Regions from separate parts of the Diaphorobacter sp. JS3050 genome, predicted to be linked through region 1. Evidence: predicted binding sites of a transcription regulator. Region 1 holds the regulator's gene; each other region holds the start of a gene.
The links. The regulator LexA, encoded in region 1, represses DNA repair genes until DNA is damaged. The targets are predictions, from matches to a motif close to ACTGTATNNNNATACAGT.
Positions count from the first base shown of each region.

Region 2: recA (recombinase RecA) is a predicted target of LexA. The motif match lies at 2,243-2,260, and genes of this name have one in related genera.
Region 3: HND92_RS05960 (DNA topoisomerase IV subunit B) is a predicted target of LexA. The motif match lies at 2,376-2,393, and genes of this name have one in related genera.
Region 4: HND92_RS07920 (VRR-NUC domain-containing protein) is a predicted target of LexA. The motif match lies at 2,245-2,262, and genes of this name have one in related genera.

Region 1 is NZ_CP053553.1:1,747,696-1,751,901, forward strand. Features, by position in the region: gene hrpA (ATP-dependent RNA helicase HrpA) at 1-220, shown strand, start outside; gene HND92_RS08535 (pyridoxamine 5'-phosphate oxidase family protein) at 449-949, opposite strand; gene HND92_RS08540 (hypothetical protein) at 1,071-1,472, opposite strand; gene lexA (transcriptional repressor LexA) at 1,634-2,308, opposite strand; gene HND92_RS08550 (asparaginase) at 2,391-3,362, shown strand; gene adk (adenylate kinase) at 3,450-4,106, opposite strand.
Region 2 is NZ_CP053553.1:3,806,461-3,810,666, reverse strand. Features, by position in the region: partial or broken gene HND92_RS18150 (DUF1631 family protein) at 1-282, shown strand, start outside; gene recX (recombination regulator RecX) at 516-971, opposite strand; gene recA (recombinase RecA) at 1,053-2,174, opposite strand; gene HND92_RS18135 (MarR family winged helix-turn-helix transcriptional regulator) at 2,324-2,818, shown strand; gene HND92_RS18130 (response regulator transcription factor) at 2,868-3,542, shown strand; gene HND92_RS18125 (sensor histidine kinase) at 3,622-4,206, shown strand, end outside.
Region 3 is NZ_CP053553.1:1,193,698-1,197,903, forward strand. Features, by position in the region: gene dapA (4-hydroxy-tetrahydrodipicolinate synthase) at 1-323, opposite strand, end outside; gene HND92_RS05950 (bifunctional 2-polyprenyl-6-hydroxyphenol methylase/3-demethylubiquinol 3-O-methyltransferase UbiG) at 358-942, opposite strand; gene HND92_RS19490 (hypothetical protein) at 945-1,073, opposite strand; gene HND92_RS05955 (MFS transporter) at 1,076-2,293, opposite strand; gene HND92_RS05960 (DNA topoisomerase IV subunit B) at 2,410-4,206, shown strand, end outside.
Region 4 is NZ_CP053553.1:1,608,020-1,612,225, forward strand. Features, by position in the region: gene HND92_RS07905 (TlpA disulfide reductase family protein) at 1-18, opposite strand, end outside; gene HND92_RS07910 (ATP-binding protein) at 26-1,486, opposite strand; gene HND92_RS07915 (response regulator transcription factor) at 1,483-2,160, opposite strand; gene HND92_RS07920 (VRR-NUC domain-containing protein) at 2,270-3,955, shown strand; partial or broken gene HND92_RS07925 (ATP-dependent DNA helicase) at 3,952-4,206, shown strand, end outside.

The DNA of each region.
Region 1 (4,206 bases):
CCCGGCACGCGATGCCGCCAAGCTCAAGGAACTGCAGCCGCTGGAGCAGCGCTATTGGCGCATGGTCGCCGAGCGCAAGGGCCAGGTGGATGCCCGCATGCAGGAGTACCGCTGGATGCTGGAGGAACTGCGCGTGAGCTTCTTCGCGCAGGAGTTGCGCACGCCGTATCCGGTCAGCGGCAAGCGGCTGGACAAGGTCTGGTCGCAACTGGTGTCTTGAGAGGCTCTCGCGCGGGGCAGGCTTTCAGGGCAGGTGTGCCGCCACCGGCCGCCGTGGGCGGGGCCGTTCATGCTTGCGCGCACGGCGCGCGTCCGCCAACCAATCACCAAACCGGCCCTGGCAGCGGCCCGTATGGCCTTCCCGGGCACCGGGCTTGCGGCCGCCAGCGCTCGCCTGGGCGGAACGGCCCTTGCCATCCAACTGCTGGCGGCGCCGATCGCCCCAGCGTCAAGACGTGAGCAGCGCCTTCAGCTCCTCGGCAGATAAATCCCGCGCCGCGCCAAACCCTGCCACGTGGCGGCCCACCGAAGGGATGATCTGCACGAACTGGAAGTCGCCCAGCGCCGTCATGGGCGCTGCCTCAGGGAAGCGCTGCAGGTAGGCGGCGCGCGCGCTGGCGGCTGCCTCGGGCGCAAGCAGCACGGCTTGCCCTTGGATGGCGACGCGCTCCAGCGCATGCACGGGCTGGGCCGCGTCCTCGGGCGCCGTGATCAGGAGAGAAACCGCGGGCGATTGCCGCAGGTTGCGGGTATGGGCGGCGAGGGCGCTGACATGCAATACCAGCACCTGGGCCGTGGAGTCGATGGCATACGGAACGAACGACACCGCCGGCGTTGTGAATGGAACCGTTTCCGCGCCGGGCAGGGTTTGCAGCGTTGCCAGCGCGGCCGTGCGCCGGCCCCACAGCAGTTGCCGCAGCAAGCGGTCCAGGCGGGACTCGTGGGTCATGGCGTGCTTGGGGGCGGACAGTTGCAAATGCCGTGCATTGTAGAAACGGGCCTGCGATGAACGCGCTGCGGCCGCGACGCCTTCGAAAAGTGTCAGAAGCGGTCGCAGCAGTGCCCCGCGGTCAGCGCAGGGCCAGGCGCTCCAGTTCCGCGCACACATCGGCCATGCGGCCGGAAATCACGAGCTTGCACGCGTCGTCGGTGTCATGGCGCAGGATCACGCGCAGGGGGAGCGAACGGGTGGAGATCGCAGGCCGCAGACCTGTGTGCTGCATGGCCGCATCCGCGGCAGGCATGGCAAAGGCGCGGTGGCGGGCCGGATTTTCTTGCGCCATGCCCGCCACGGCGGGGCTATCGGGAGGGCCGGCGTTGGGCGTCGCTCGCTGGTGTGCATCGGCGCGTCCGTGCGTGGTGCAGGCAGAGGGTGCAGCGCCGCGCGACATATGGCGTGCGGCCCGTCCCCATCGGCGCAGGCGGCGCAAGGGGCGGGAAAGGGAGGCAAAGGCAAAGAGGGCAAATCCCATGTGAAGACTCCGGCATGCCAGGGCATGAAGGTGGAACACAGGCAGGATTGCCAAGGACGTCAAGCGCGCATCCGCAGGGTTGGCATGCCGCAGCCACGGGGCATGCCCGGGCTACCGCCTGCCAGACGCCCGCCACCTGCGGCGGCGCTGCATTCAACGGACTACATGAGCATGGTGTTGCGTATCAGGCCCACGGCCAGCCCTTCGATCTCGAAAGGTTCGCCCGGCTCGACGCGGATCACCGGGTAGTCGGGGTTCTCGGGCAGCAGCTCGATGGCGCTGCCTGTGCGGCGCAGGCGCTTGACCGTGACGTCATCGCCCAGGCGCGCCACGATGATTTGCCCGTTGCGCGCCTCGCGCGTTGCCTGTACGGCAAGCAGGTCGCCGTCCATGATGCCCGCGTCGCGCATGGACATGCCGCGCACCTTGAGCAGGTAGTCGGGCTTGTGCGCAAACAGGCTGCCTTCCACCGTATAGGTCTGGTCCACATGCTCCTGGGCGAGAATGGGCGAGCCTGCCGCCACGCGGCCCACCAGCGGCAGCGTGAGCTGCGACAGGCCGGGTATCGGCAGGTTGAACTGGGCGCCGCGCGCCGCATTGATGTTGCGCACGGTTTCGCCGCGCAGCCGGATGCCGCGCGAGGTGCCGCTGACCAGTTCGATCACGCCCTTGCGGGCCAGCGCCTGCAGGTGCTCCTCGGCCGCGTTGGCGGACTTGAAACCCAGCTCTGCCGCGATCTCGGCGCGGGTGGGCGGGGCGCCGGTGCGCGCGATGGCGGTCTGGATGAGGTCCAGGATCTGCTGCTGGCGGGCGGTGAGCTTGGGACTGTCGAGCATGGTGCGATCCAATGCGGTCGGTGGTTGAGTGGGTTACTGTTTTTTAATCCAGTATCTGTATTTTTGAACAGTTTTTGGAGGGATGCAAGTGGCAGCTGCAAGAAAAATCGTCGTTATGGGCACCGGCGGCACGATTGCGGGCTCTTCCGCGGTGCAAGGCGCGAACGTGGGCTACACGGCCGGGCAGATCGGCGTGGAGCAATTGCTGGCCGCGGTGCCCGGGCTGGTGCAGGCCGCGGGCGGCGCGCTGGTGGCCGAACAGGTGGTGCAGCTGGACAGCAAGGACATGGGCTTTGACGCGTGGGCGCGCCTGGCCGGTCGTTGCGCCGCACACCTGGCCGACCCGGCCGTGGCCGGCGTCGTCATCACCCACGGCACGGATACGCTGGAGGAAACCGCCTGGCTGCTGCACAACCTGCTCGATACCACCGCCAAGCCGGCGGTACTGACCTGTGCCATGCGTCCGGCCACGGCGCTCGCGCCGGACGGGCCGCAGAACCTGCTGGATGCCGTCACGCTGGCGGCCGATCCCTCAGCGCGGGGGGTTCTGATGGCGGCCGCTGGCGTGGTGCATGGGGCACGCGAGGTGAGCAAGGTGCACCCGCTGCGGCTGGACGCGTTCGACTCCGGCGATGCCGGGCCTCTGGGCTGGATGGAAGCGGGGCGCGTGCGCTGGGCCCGCGGCCTTGCGCCGCAGGTGGAACAGCCCGCGCATGGCGCGCTGGTGCCGATCCTGCCAGATGCCGCCTGGCCACGCGTGGAAATTGTTCTCAGCCACGCCGGCGCGGATGGCGCGTTGGTGGACTGGCTGGTGGAGAAGGGCGTGCACGGCCTCGTGGTGGCCGCCACCGGCAATGGCACGCTGCACCATGCGCTGGAGGCCGCGCTCGCGCGTGCCGTGGAGGCCGGGGTGCAGGTGCGCGTGGCTTCGCGCTGCCCGCAGGGGCGGATGATGGACCTGACGGGCACGCCCTGGCGCGATGCGGATGGGCTGAGCCCCGTGAAGGCGCGGGTCAGCCTGGTGCTGGAGTTGATGCAGTCCGCTAATTCATAAGCACCGTCATGGGCCGAGGCGCTTGCCTGGGCACACAGCACAACGCCCCGCGTTGCGGGGCGTTGGCGGGAGCCGGCGGCGGGTTCGTCAGCTCGACAGCGCCGTCAGGGCGCGCTGGGTGATTTCCTCGACGCTGCCGGTGCCTTGAATGGCACGGTACTTGGGCGCGTTGGCGGGATCGGTCTTGGCCCAGCTGGAGTAATAGTCCACCAGCGGGCGGGTCTGGTCGCTGTAGACCTGCAGGCGCTTCTTGACGGTTTCTTCCTTGTCGTCCTCGCGCTGTACCAGGGGCTCGCCCGTCACGTCGTCCTTGCCTTCGACCTTGGGCGGGTTGAACTTCACGTGGTAGGTGCGGCCCGAAGCCGGGTGGGAGCGGCGGCCGCTCATGCGCTCGATGATGGCGTCGAACGGCACGTCGATCTCCAGCACATAGTCGAGCTTCACGCCCGCGGCTTTCATGGCGTCTGCCTGGGGGATGGTGCGTGGGAATCCGTCGAACAGGAAACCCTGGGCGCAGTCGGGCTCGGCGATGCGCTCCTTCACCAGGTTGATGATCAGGTCGTCGCTGACGAGCTGGCCCGCATCCATGACGGCCTTGGCCTGCAGGCCCAGGGGCGTGCCGGCCTTGACGGCGGCGCGCAGCATGTCGCCGGTGGAGATCTGTGGGATGCCGAATTTCTGGCAGATGAACGCGGCCTGCGTACCCTTTCCGGCGCCGGGAGCGCCGAGCAGAATCAGTCTCATGGATGTCCTCTAGTGTTTTGAAATCAGCGGGCACGCTTGCCGTCGGCGCGCCAGCGCGGGACAGGTGCTCTTGTTGCGAACAAGGATAGCACGCGGGCCA
Region 2 (4,206 bases), 1.9 Mb from region 1:
GACATGGTGGCCTGGGCGCAGCAGCTGCCGCTGGGCACCTGGTTCACGCTGGACCACAACAGCGCGTCCACGCAGGTGCAATACGCCTGGCACAGCCAGCGCAAGCAGCTGCACCTGTTTGCCACGCGCGATGGCGGCAGCTACCTCATCCAGCTGCGCCGGCTGGGGGCCTACCTGCAGGCGGGCCTGCTGGTGGCGCAGGAGGAGGAGAGTCTCACGCTGCGCGCCACGCGCGATGCGCTCACCAAGCTGGACGCCAACCCGGAGCGCCTGCTGGGTTGAGCGGTCGCGCAGCGGCCCAACGCGCTCAACGGGGGCCGGCTGCGCACAGCCGCGCCGCGGGCCTCAAGCCTCTGGCATGTCCGTGGCGGCGCTGAAGCCATCGCGCGTATTGCGCGGCCTGGCATTGCACGACGGCGCGGCGTTGCGGGGTGCGACCGGTGGCGGACTGCGCGTCGACAGCTGCTATGGATGAAATAGCTTTGACGCTGGACAGAAGCGCGCCAAGCCCCGTTCTATTCCCATTCATCACCACCCCGCACCACGCGGCGCACCACGTCGGCGGCGAAGCCACGCGTGGCCAGAAAGCGCATCTGGCGCGCACGCTCCTGCGGCGTGTCGGCGGGCTGGTCGCCAAAGCGCTGGCGCCACACGGCCCGGGCGCGCTGCAGTTCGGTGCCCGCCAGCTGGGCGGCGGTGCTGCGCACCAAATCCTCGTCCAGCCCCTTGCGCCGCAGCTCCTGCAGCACGCGCTGGGTGCCGAAGCGCTCCGCGCGGCGGTGCACCACGGACTCGGCCACGCGCTCTGCATTGATGAAGTCGCGCGCCTGCAGCTCGTCCAGCAGCGCCGGCAGATCGTCGCCCTCCTGCACGTGGCGCGCGAGCTTGGCCTGCAGTTCGCTGCGCGAATGCTCGCGCTGGGCAAGCAGGCGCAGCGCACGGCCCTTGAGGGAGAGGGCGGTGAATCCCATGAATGCTATTGAAAAAAGAGCTTCCAGCGCTTGATGGTCAAGCGCTGGAAGCAGATTTCGTTCAAAAACCCCGGTGCGCGGTTACGCTTCGATCTCGCCCGTCTTGTCGGCCTTCTTGCCGCGCGCAGGCTTGTCTTCGGGCAGGTCGGCCGCCGGGCTCGCGTGGCCCGTGGGCAGCAGCGCGATGCCCAGGCTTTCGCGCACCTTGTTCTCGATCTCCACGGCCAGGCCGGGGTTCTCGCGCAGGAACTCGCGGGCGTTGTCGCGGCCCTGGCCGATCTTTTCGCCGTTGTAGGCGTACCAGGCGCCACTCTTTTCCAGGATGCGCGCGTTCACGCCCATGTCGATGATCTCGCCCTCGCGCGAGATGCCCTCGCCGAACAGGATGTCGAACTCGGCCGTCTTGAACGGGGGCGAGACCTTGTTCTTCACCACTTTCACCTTGGTCTCGTTGCCGATCGCCTCGTCGCCCTTCTTGATGGTGCCGGTGCGGCGGATGTCCAGGCGTACCGAGGCGTAGAACTTCAGCGCGTTGCCGCCGGTGGTGGTCTCGGGGCTGCCGAACATCACGCCGATCTTCATGCGGATCTGGTTGATGAAGATGACCATGCAGTTGGTCTTCTTGATGGTGGCGGTGAGCTTGCGCAGCGCCTGACTCATCAGGCGTGCCTGCAGGCCGGGCAGGGCGTCGCCCATCTCGCCCTCGATTTCGGCCTTGGGCGTGAGCGCGGCGACCGAGTCCACCACGATCAGGTCCACGGCACCCGAGCGCACCAGGCTGTCCACGATTTCCAGCGCCTGCTCGCCCGTGTCCGGCTGGCTGATGAGCAGGTCGGTGAGCTGAACGCCGAGCTTGCTGGCGTACTGCACATCCAGCGCATGCTCGGCATCCACGAAAGCGCACTGGCCGCCTTGCTTCTGCATCTCGGCGATGACCTGCAGCGTGAGCGTGGTCTTGCCCGAGCTTTCCGGACCGTAGATCTCGATCACGCGGCCGCGCGGCAGGCCGCCCACGCCCAGGGCGATGTCCAGACCCAGCGAGCCGGTGGAGACCACCTGGATGTCCTCAATGGCCTCGCCCTCGCCCAGGCGCATGATGGTGCCCTTGCCGAACTGCTTTTCGATCTGCGCGAGGGCGGCTTGCAGGGCCTTGGCCTTTTCGCTGTTGACGGCGGTTGCGTTGCCTTTGACGGTGGCGTCCATGAAATGCTCCTTCGGGTCGGGGTCACGGTGAAATCGTGTGCCTGCCTGGAAACTGTTTCCAATGACAGGCTGGATGCTTGAACAGTAGTTTATGGGCGGTTGATGCGTTATCCAATCAATTTTTGGTCAGTTTGGCTGACAATATGCGGATGACCGCTCCCCCCAACCTCGACGACCGCTGGCGCCAGACCCACCTGGGCCGCCTGCTGGGCCATGCCATGCGGCGCTTCGATGCGCGCGTGCTGCAGCTCATGGCGCGCGACGTGCAGGTGCCGCTGGCGCTGTCCAACCTCGCGGCGCGCGACCAGGTGAGCGCCGCGCACATCCACATCACGCGGCATCTGTCGCTGCAGGGGGACCGCCTCACCGACCTGGCCGAGCGCGCGGGCATGGCCAAGCAGTCCATGGCCGCGCTGGTGGAGCAGTGCGCGGCCTGGGGCCTGGTCACGCGCGAGCCCGATCCGCGCGATGCGCGTGCGCGCCTGGTGCGCTTCACGCCCACGGGACTGGCGTGGCTGCAGGCGTTTCGCGCGGCGGTGGCGCAGGCCGAGGGCGAGTTCCGTGCCGAGGTGGGGCAGGACGTGGCCACGGTGGTCGCGCTGGGCCTGGAGGCCTACGCCGGCGGCGAGGGCACGGCGGCCTAAAATTCAGGCAGAGCGCAGGCCGGCGCACGACAACCAGGAGAGACACCCCATGCGCATCCTCATCGCCGAAGACGACCAGGTGCTTGCCGACGGGCTGCTGCGCACGCTGCGCGGCTCGGGCGCCGTGGTGGACCATGTGGCCAGCGGCACCGAGGTCGATACCGCGCTCCTGACCAACAACGAGTTCGACCTGCTGATCCTCGACCTGGGCCTGCCCAAGATGCACGGCCTGGAGGTGCTCAAGCGCCTGCGCGGGCGCGGCTCGGCGCTGCCGGTGCTGATCCTCACGGCGGCCGACAGCGTGGACGAGCGCGTGAAGGGCCTGGACCTGGGCGCCGACGACTACATGGCCAAGCCGTTCGCGCTGTCGGAGCTGGAGGCGCGCGTGCGTGCGCTCACGCGCCGCGGCATGGGCGGCACCAGCAGCGCCATCCGCCACGGGCCCCTGGTGTACGACCAGGCGGGCCGCGTGGCCACCATCGACGGCAAGATGGTGGAGCTGTCCGCGCGCGAGCTGGGCCTGCTGGAGGTGCTGCTGCAGCGCGCCGGCCGCCTGGTGAGCAAGGAGCAGCTGGTGGAGCGCCTGTGCGAGTGGGGCGAGGAGGTGAGCAACAACGCCATCGAGGTCTACATCCACCGCCTGCGCAAGAAGATCGAGCGCGGGCCGATCCGCATCGCCACCGTGCGCGGCCTGGGCTACTGCCTGGAAAAGATCCCCAGCTGACGGGACCCGTGAATGCTCTGTTATTGATAGCTACCTGCGCTTGATGCATAAGCGCTAGCGGCCAAAAACACCCACCGCCTTGAAAATCTTCCAGCGCGAGCAGCGCTCCCTCTTCGGCGAAATCCTGGACTGGATGCTCACGCCGCTGCTGCTGCTGTGGCCGGTGAGCCTGGCGCTGACCTGGCTGGTGGCCCAGGGCCTGGCCAACAAGCCCTTCGACCGCGCGCTGGAGTACAACGCCCATGCGTTGGCGCAGCTCGTCACGGTGCACGACGGCAAGGTGCTGTTCAACCTGCCCCAGCCCGCCAGCGAGATCCTGCGCGCCGACGAGTCCGACATCGTCTATTACCAGGTGCTCTCGCCCACGGGCGACTACCTCTCGGGCGAGCGCGACCTGCCGCGCCCGCCGCCCGAGGAGCAGGCGTTCTCCGGCGAGGTGCGGCTGCGCGACGCCGAGCTGCGCGGCATCGACATCCGCGTGGCCTACATCTGGGTGCGCGTGCCGCTGCCCGACGCGCCCGCCGCGCTGGTGCAGGTGGCCGAGACACGCGCCAAGCGCAGCGTGCTGGCCACCGAGATCATCAAGGGCGTGATGCTGCCGCAGTTCGTCATCCTGCCGCTGGCGGTGCTGCTGGTCTGGCTGGCGCTGGCGCGCGGCATCAAG
Region 3 (4,206 bases), 550 kb from region 1:
TGCAACTGGCTGTCGGCGCCAACCTTCTTGGCGAACCTGGCCAGCTCGATGGCCTCGGCCGTGGAATTGGCGCCGCAGCCCGCCATGATGGGCACGCGCTTGGCGGCCTGTTCCACGGACACACGAATGATTTCGCAGTGCTCCTCCACGTTCACCGTGGGCGATTCGCCGGTCGTGCCCACCACGCCGATGCAGTCGGTGCCTTCTGCGATGTGCCAGTCGATGAGTTTGCGCAGCGCGGGGTAGTCCACACTGCCGTCGTCATGCATGGGCGTGACGAGGGCGACGATGCTGCCGGTCAGGGGGGCGCTGGGAGAAGTCATGTCCGCGTTCAAAAACGGTAAAAACACATTCTAACTAGACGGGGCCCTGCAGCGGCGCGCGCAGCGGCGCGCGCAGCGGCCCGTCCATGGACGGCGCAGGCCGCACGGCGGCGATGCGCTGCACGAAGCGCGCGGGCGCGTCGAGGAAGCCTTCCTCATAAGCCACGATGCGCAGGGCCCGGCAGGCCTGCAGCAGTTCGCCCGGCCTCAGCAGGAATTCGGCCCGCGCGGGCCGGCCGACAGTTTCGTTGCCCACGGCGAAGGTCTCATAGAGCAGCACGCCACCGGGCGCCACGCTGTCCACGATGGTGGGCAGCAAAGGACGCCACAGGTAATTGGTGACCACCACGCCGGCAAAGCGCTGCCCGGGCAGGGGCCAGGGGCCAGCCTCGATATCCGCAACGATCGTCGCGCCCCATGGTGCTATGCTTTCAATAGCTTCTGGCGCTTTGTCTATGCCCGTTACCGGGTGTTTTCTTTCATGGAACCAGCGCATGTGACGGCCGTGACCGCAAGCCACGTCCAGCACACTGCCGCCCGCAGGCACCAGATGGGACCAGCGCTGTATCCATTCCGAGGCCGCGGGCAGCGGCGCATGGGCGGTGCCGTGCGGGGCCATCGTCAGAAGCAGGCCCAGATCTGGTCCGCCAGCGTCAGCATGAAGTCGGGCTGCAGGTACAGCGCGAACACCCCCAGCAGCACCGCGAGCAGCGCAGCTGCGACGATCGACCGCTTGTACAGGGTGCGCATGGTCAGGCCGCCTGAGGGGTGGCGCGCACGATGGCGCCCTCGCGTACGGGCAGGTTCACCAGGCCCGCGAGGATGCCCAACACAATTGCCAGGTACCACACGATGTCGTAGCTGCCCGTGCGGTCATACAGATAGCCGCCCAGCCACACGCCCAGGAAACTGCCGATCTGGTGGCTGAAGAACACGAAGCCGCTGAGCATGGACAGGTGCTGCACCCCGAAGATCTGCGCAACGGTGGCATTGGTGGGGGGCACCGTGGACAGCCACAGTGCGCCGATCACGGCCGAGAACACGTAGACCGACAGCGGCGACAGCGGCACCAGCAGGAAGATGGTGATGGCCACGGCACGGGCGAAATAGATGAACGCCAGGATGTGGCGCTTCGGGATCCGTTGGCCCAGCGAGCCCGCGATATAGGTGCCGAACACGTTGAACAGCCCGATCAGCGCCAGCGCATAGCTGGCCACCTGGGGCGTGAGGCCCTGGTCGCGCAGATAGCTGGGCATGTGCACACCGATGAACACCACCTGGAAGCCGCACACGAAGTAGCCGGCGGTGAGCAGCAGGAAGCTGCGGTAGCGCAGCGCCTCGGCAAAGGCCTCGCCCACGGACTGGGTACGTTTGATGGGGGCGCTGCCATGAAAGCCCGGCTCGCGCAGGCCGAAGGCCAGCGGAACGATCAGGATCACCATGGCCGAGAGCACCAGCAGGGCCTCTTGCCAGCCCAGGCGCAGGATCAGTTGCCCCTCCAGCGGCACCATGAGGAACTGGCCGAACGAGCCCGCCGCAGCGGCCACGCCCATGGCCCAGGAGCGCTTGTCGGCCGGGATCTGCCGGCCCAGCACCCCGTAGATGATGGCGTAGGTGGTGCCCGCCTGTGCAGCGCCGATCAGCACGCCCGTGGTCAGCGAAAACAGCAGCGGCGTGGGAGACAGCGCCATGCCGGCCAGGCCCATGGCGTAGAGCGCTGCGCCGCCGATCAGCACGCGGAAGGCGCCCAGGCGGTCGGCCAGCATGCCGCCAAAGATGCCGAACAGACCCCAGGACAGGTTCTGAATGGCCATGGCCAGGGCAAAGGTCTGGCGTGTCCAGCCCATGTCCTGGGTGATGGGCTGCAGCCACAGGCCGAAGCCGTGCCGGATGCCCATGGACAGAGTGACGATGGCGGCGCCGCAGATCAGCACCTGGGCCATGGACAGTTTTCGGGTTGCGTCGTGCATCCGGCGAATGTAGCGAAAACCCGTGTCGCCTGCTTGGCGCCCCCCTGTGCGGCACGCTGGCGGGGCAAGAAAGCGTCACCATCCTGGTTTTATATCCAGCACTACAATCCGCCGCCATGGCAGTCAAACCCGCATCCACCTCCGCCAGCGACTACTCCGAAGGCTCGATCCGCGTCCTCAAGGGACTGGAGCCCGTCAAGCAGCGGCCGGGCATGTACACCCGCACCGACAACCCCCTGCACATCATCCAGGAGGTGCTGGACAACGCGGCCGACGAGGCGCTGGCGGGCTTTGGCAAGAAGATCAAGGTGACCTTGCACACCGACGGCTCGGTGAGCGTGGAGGACGACGGCCGGGGCATTCCGTTCGGCCTGCATCCCGAGGAGAACGCACCGGTGGTGGAGCTGGTGTTCACCCGCCTGCACGCGGGCGGCAAGTTCGACAAGGGCAAGGGCGGGGCCTACAGCTTCTCGGGCGGCCTGCATGGTGTGGGCGTAAGCGTCACCAACGCCCTGGCCACCCGGCTGGAGGTGGCCACCCACCGCGAGGGCCAGGTGGCGCGCCTGGTGTTTGCGGGCGGCGATGTGACCGAGCCGCTGGCGGTGCGCCCGCTGCAGGCGGGCGAGCGCAAGCAGGGCACCACCGTGCGCGTCTGGCCCGACGCCAAATACTTTGAGTCCAGCAACCTTCCGATGGGCGAGCTGACGCACCTGCTGCGCAGCAAGGCGGTGCTCATGCCCGGCGTCACGGTGCAGCTGGTCAATGAAAAGACGCGCGACACCCAGACCTGGCAGTACAAGGGCGGCCTGCGCGACTACCTGGCGCAGACGCTGAGCGCTGACCCGGTGATCCCGCTGTTCGAGGGCGAGGGCTTTGCCGACCGCCACAACGAGAGCTTTGCCGAGGGCGAGGGCGCCGCATGGTGTGTGGCCTTCACCGAGGAAGGCCAGCCGGTGCGCGAGAGCTACGTGAACCTGATCCCCACCAGCGCCGGCGGCACCCATGAAAGCGGCCTGCGTGACGGCCTGTTCAACGCGGTCAAGAGTTTCATCGAGCTGCACTCGCTCCTGCCCAAGGGCGTGAAGCTGCTGCCCGAGGATGTGTTTGCGCGCGCCAGCTATGTGCTGGCGGCCAAGGTGCTGGACCCGCAGTTCCAGGGGCAGATCAAGGAGCGGCTGAACTCGCGCGACGCCGTGCGGCTGGTGTCCAGCTTCGTGCGCCCGGCGCTGGAGCTGTGGCTGAACCAGCACGTGGAATACGGCAAGAAGCTGGCCGAACTGGCCATCAAGGCCGCGCAGACACGGCAAAAGGCCGGCCAGAAGGTCGAAAAGCGCAAGGGCTCGGGCGTGGCCGTGCTGCCCGGCAAGCTCACCGACTGCGAAAGCCGTGACCTGGCCTACAACGAGGTCTTCCTGGTCGAGGGCGACTCGGCCGGCGGCAGCGCCAAGATGGGCCGCGACAAGGAAAGCCAGGCCATCCTGCCGCTGCGCGGCAAGGTGCTCAACACCTGGGAGGTCGACCGCGACCGCCTGTTTGCCAACACCGAGGTGCATGACATCTCGGTAGCCATCGGCGTGGACCCGCACGGCCCGAGCGACACCCCCGACCTGTCCGGCCTGCGCTACGGCAAGATCTGCATCCTCTCCGACGCGGACGTGGACGGCTCGCACATCCAGGTGCTGCTGCTCACGCTGTTCTTCCGCCACTTCCCCAAGCTCATCGAGGCCGGCCATATCTTTGTCGCCCGGCCACCGCTGTTCCGCGTGGACGTGCCGGCGCGCGGCAAGAAGCCCGCGGCCAAGGTGTATGCGCTGGATGAATCCGAGCTGGAAAGCATCCTCGACAAGTGCGCCAAGGACGGCGTGCCGCGCGAGAAATGCCAGATCAGCCGCTTCAAGGGCCTGGGCGAAATG
Region 4 (4,206 bases), 140 kb from region 1:
GTGCAGTACGCGGTCCACGGCGGCGTCAGTCCCTTGCCGCCGAAGAGGTCACTGCCAGCGCCGGAAGGCACAGCCGCGCCCGCAGGCCGGGCTCGGCCGGTTCCAGCGTCAGCGTGCCATGGGCGCTTTCGGCGATGCGGCGCACGATCGTCAGGCCCAGGCCGCTGCCGGGCGAGGTGCTGGACTTGCGCCAGAAACGCCGCAGCGCTTGCTCGCACTCCGCAGGGGTCAGGCCGGGGCCTTCGTCGCGCACACAGACTTCCACCGTGCCCGGGCCGGCATCATCGGCTTGCCAGCGCAGCGTGGCACTCACAGGGGCGGGGCCCTGGTGATGGCGCAGCGCGTTGTCGATCAGGTTGGTGATGGCGCAGGCCAGCAGCGCGGGGGGCAGCGGTAGCTGTATTGCCTGCCAGGCTGCCGGGTCGGCGGGTATTTCTGCCGCGTCCAGCGGTGGGGAGGGCAACTGAATGCCCTCGTTCTCGGCACGCTGCAGGGACTGGCTGCAGGCCAGGCGGAAGGCCTGCGCGATGCCGGTGCCCACGGTGGCGCGCGCCTCTCCCGCGCTGGCGCTTTCCACGCGTGCAAGCTGCAGCAGTTGCTCCAGCGTGGCGTGCATGTGGTCGATGCCTTCGCCCGCTTGGCGCAGTGCGTTGGCGGCCTTGTCGGGGCTGGCGTTGTTGTTGCCCGCGGCAAGTGTCAGCTGCGCCACCTGCACATGGGTCTTGATGGCGGTGAGCGGCGTGCGCAGCTCATGCGCCGCGTCGGCGGTCCAGCGGCGCTCGTGTTCCATGCTGGCGTCCATGCGCGCCAGCAACTGGTTCAGGCTGTCCACCAGCGGGGCCAGTTCCTTGACGTCGCGGCCCGACTGCACGGGCGTGGGGTCGTGGGGTGGGCGCTGCACCAGCTCCTCGCGCAGGCGCTGCAGCGGGCGCAGGCTGCGCGTGCCCATCCACCAGGTCAGCAGCAGGATGACGGCAAGCGCCAGCACGAAGGGCAGCACCAGCGTGCGCACGAAGGTCTGCACCAATTGGTCGCGCACATCCAGCCGGTCGGCGGTGGCCACGCGCACGCCCTTGTCCTCCAGCACATAGGTGCGCCACTGCTTGCCGCCCTTGGTGATCTGGCCAAAGCCCGCGCTGCCGGCAGAGGCCATGTCCGGGATGTTGTTGGTGCGCGCGATGGGCAGGATGTCCACTTCGCTGCGCACCAGGCTCACCTCGCAGGCCACGCCATCGCGGCCAATGACCGACAGCAGCGCATCGTTGCTGGCGCGCGGCGCTGCCGCCAGCTCGGCCTGCTGGAACTGCTGCACGATGCCCACCACCATCCGGGCCGATGCGATGAGGCGGTCGTCCAGCAGCGTGCGCAGCTCGCGCTGCATGTTGGTGAACTGCCAGATCGCCACGCCGCTCCAGACCAGGCAAATGGTCAGGCTCAGGCCCAGCACCAGCCGAACCCGCAGGCTTTGCATAGGTCGTGCCGTCATGCCGCACCGCCGCAGTACCGCGCGCCCAGCCGAAAGCCCAGGCCCCGCACGGTGTCGATCACATCGGCGCCGAGCTTCTTGCGCAGATGGTGCACGTGCACGTTCACGGTGTTGCTGTCCACGTCCTGGTCCAGGCCGTACAGGCTGTCATGCAGCTGCGCCGCGCTCAGCACGCGCCCATGCGCCTGTAGCAGGGCCTGCAGCAGCGCCCATTCGCGACGCGAGATGTCTATCGCCACGCCGTTGCGCGTGACTTCGCCGGTGGCCATGTTGACCTGGCAGTCGCCCAGCGCCAGCAGGTCGCTGGTGCGCCCGCCCGCGCGGCGCAGCAGGGCGCGCAGGCGCAGCACCAGCTCCTGCAGGTCGAAGGGTTTGGTCAGGTAGTCGTCGGTGCCGGTCTGAAAGCCGGCCACCTTGTCCTCGATGGTGCTGCGCGCGGTAAGGATCAGCACCGGCAGCGCCAACCCCTTGGCGCGCCACTGGCGCAGCAGGCTGATGCCGTCGCCATCGGGCAGGCCCAAGTCCAGCACGCAGGCATCGAACTGGCGGCTGGTCATGTGGGCCTGCGCCTGCGCCACGCTGCCCGCGGTGTCGCTGGTGAAGCCGTGCAGCTCCAGCCCGGCCTGGATGCCGCTGGCCACCAGCGCGTTGTCTTCGACGATCAGGATGTGCATGCGGCCCGCTTGGCAAAAGCCCGCATTCTAGGAACGGCGCGTTATCCCCACATTAACGGCGCACCCGCTGCGCCGGTATCATTGACTGTATAAACGCACAGTCTTTTGTATGCCGCAGCCCGGCCCTGCGCCTGCACCGCACCGCTTTTACTACCTGCACAACTTCCAGCGTGCGCTGGACTGGCTGCACACGCGCTATGGCGACCTGCTCGGTGTGGACGACCTGCAGTTCCTCACCGACTTTCGGCAACTGCCCCAGGCCGCACAGGCCCTGCTGGTGCGCATGGTGATGCGGCGCAGGCCGTGGTTTCGCGCGAGCAAGCTGGCCTATGACGAGATTCCCGACACGCGCGACGCTGCCGCGCCGTTGCTGTCGCGGGGCTGGCTGTGCGCCGATGCGCCCCTGGGTCTATCGGAGCTGTTCGCTTTGCACACCAAGCGCGAGCTGCTACAGATTTTGCAGGGCACTGCGCTGCACCCCACCATGCGCAAGGCCGAGATGCTGCAGGCCCTGGTCGACCGCGCTGACCTGCGGCAGCCCTACGCCGCGTGGCACCCGCACGCCGACGAGCCCGTTTGGCACGTGACGGTGGGCGCGCGCTGCGAGCGCCTGCGGCTCATGTTCTTCGGCAACCTGCACCAGAGCTGGGCGGAGTTCGTGCTGGCCGACCTGGGCGTGTTCCGCTACGAGGCCGTGCCGCTGGACGCTGCCTCGCGCGCCTTCCAGCATCAGGCCGATGTGGACACCTACCTCGCCCTCAGCGCCTGCCGCCAGGCGCTGGACGCGGAGGGCTTCGACGCCGCTGCGCTGCTGCAGGCCCTGGCCGCCGCGCACAGCGCCACGCCGTGGCTGGAGCAGCGCCGCGCGCGGGTCCTGCTGCGCGTGGGCCAGGCCTGCGAGCGCGCGCGCGACTGGCCGCTGGCCGCCCAGGCCTACGCCGCCAGCCGCGCCCCCGGTGCGCGCCACCGCCAGATCCGCGTGCTGGAGCGCATGCAATGCTCCGATCAGGCCCTAGCCCTTGCCCATCAAGCGCTGGCTGCTCCTGAAAGTGAAGAAGAACACCAGCGCGTGGCGCGCATGCTGCCGCGCCTGCGCCGCAGCCTGGGGCAGGGCGGCGGGCCGCGCCGGCCCGCGCTGGCCCCGGCCGTGGCTGCGCTGCGCATGGACGTGGAACTGCCCGCGCCCACGCCGCCCCAGTCGGTGGAGCACGCGCTGCGCGCGCACTGGCACTGCGCCGAGGCACCGGTGTTCTATGTGGAGAACACGCTCGTCAACGCGCTGTTCGGCCTGCTGTGCTGGCCGGCCATCTTTGCGCCGTTGCCGGGCGCGTTCTTCCACCCGTTCCAGAGTGGCCCGGCCGACCTGGGCGCGCCCGACTTCGTGGCGCGCCGCCAGGCCCTGTTCGACGCCTGCCTGGCCGAGCTGCACGACGGTCGCTACCGCGCCACCATCGTGCAGCGCTTTGAAGAGAAGCACGGCACCCAGTCGCCCTTCGTGGCTTGGGGCGCGTTGAGCGCCGAACTGCTGGCGCTGGCGCTGGACTGCATTCCGCCGGCGCACCTGGAGCGGCTGTTCGCCCGGCTGCTGCGCGACGTGCAGGCCAACCGCACCGGCCTGCCCGACCTGGTGCGCTTCTGGCCCGGCCGCCCGCCCGGGGCCGAGCGCTATGCGCTGGTGGAGGTGAAGGCCCCCGGCGACAAGCTGCAGGACAACCAGATCCGCTGGCTGGATTACTGCGTGGCGCAGGGCATTCCGGTGCAGGTGTGCCACGTGCAGTGGTGCGGCGCGGCATGACGGCCGCCCCGCGCCCCCACGTGGTGGCCGTGCGCGCGCTGTGCGAGTTCACGGCCCGCACGGGCGACCTGGACCTGCGCTTCACCCCCGCTCCCAGCGCCCTTGAGGGCATGGAAGGCCACCGCGCCGTGCAGCAGCGCCGGGGCGCCGGCTACGAGGCCGAAGTGCCGCTGACCGGCACGTACGACCACCTGACGGTGCGCGGCCGTGCCGATGGGTGGAACGCGGCGCTGGGCCAGCTCGAAGAAATC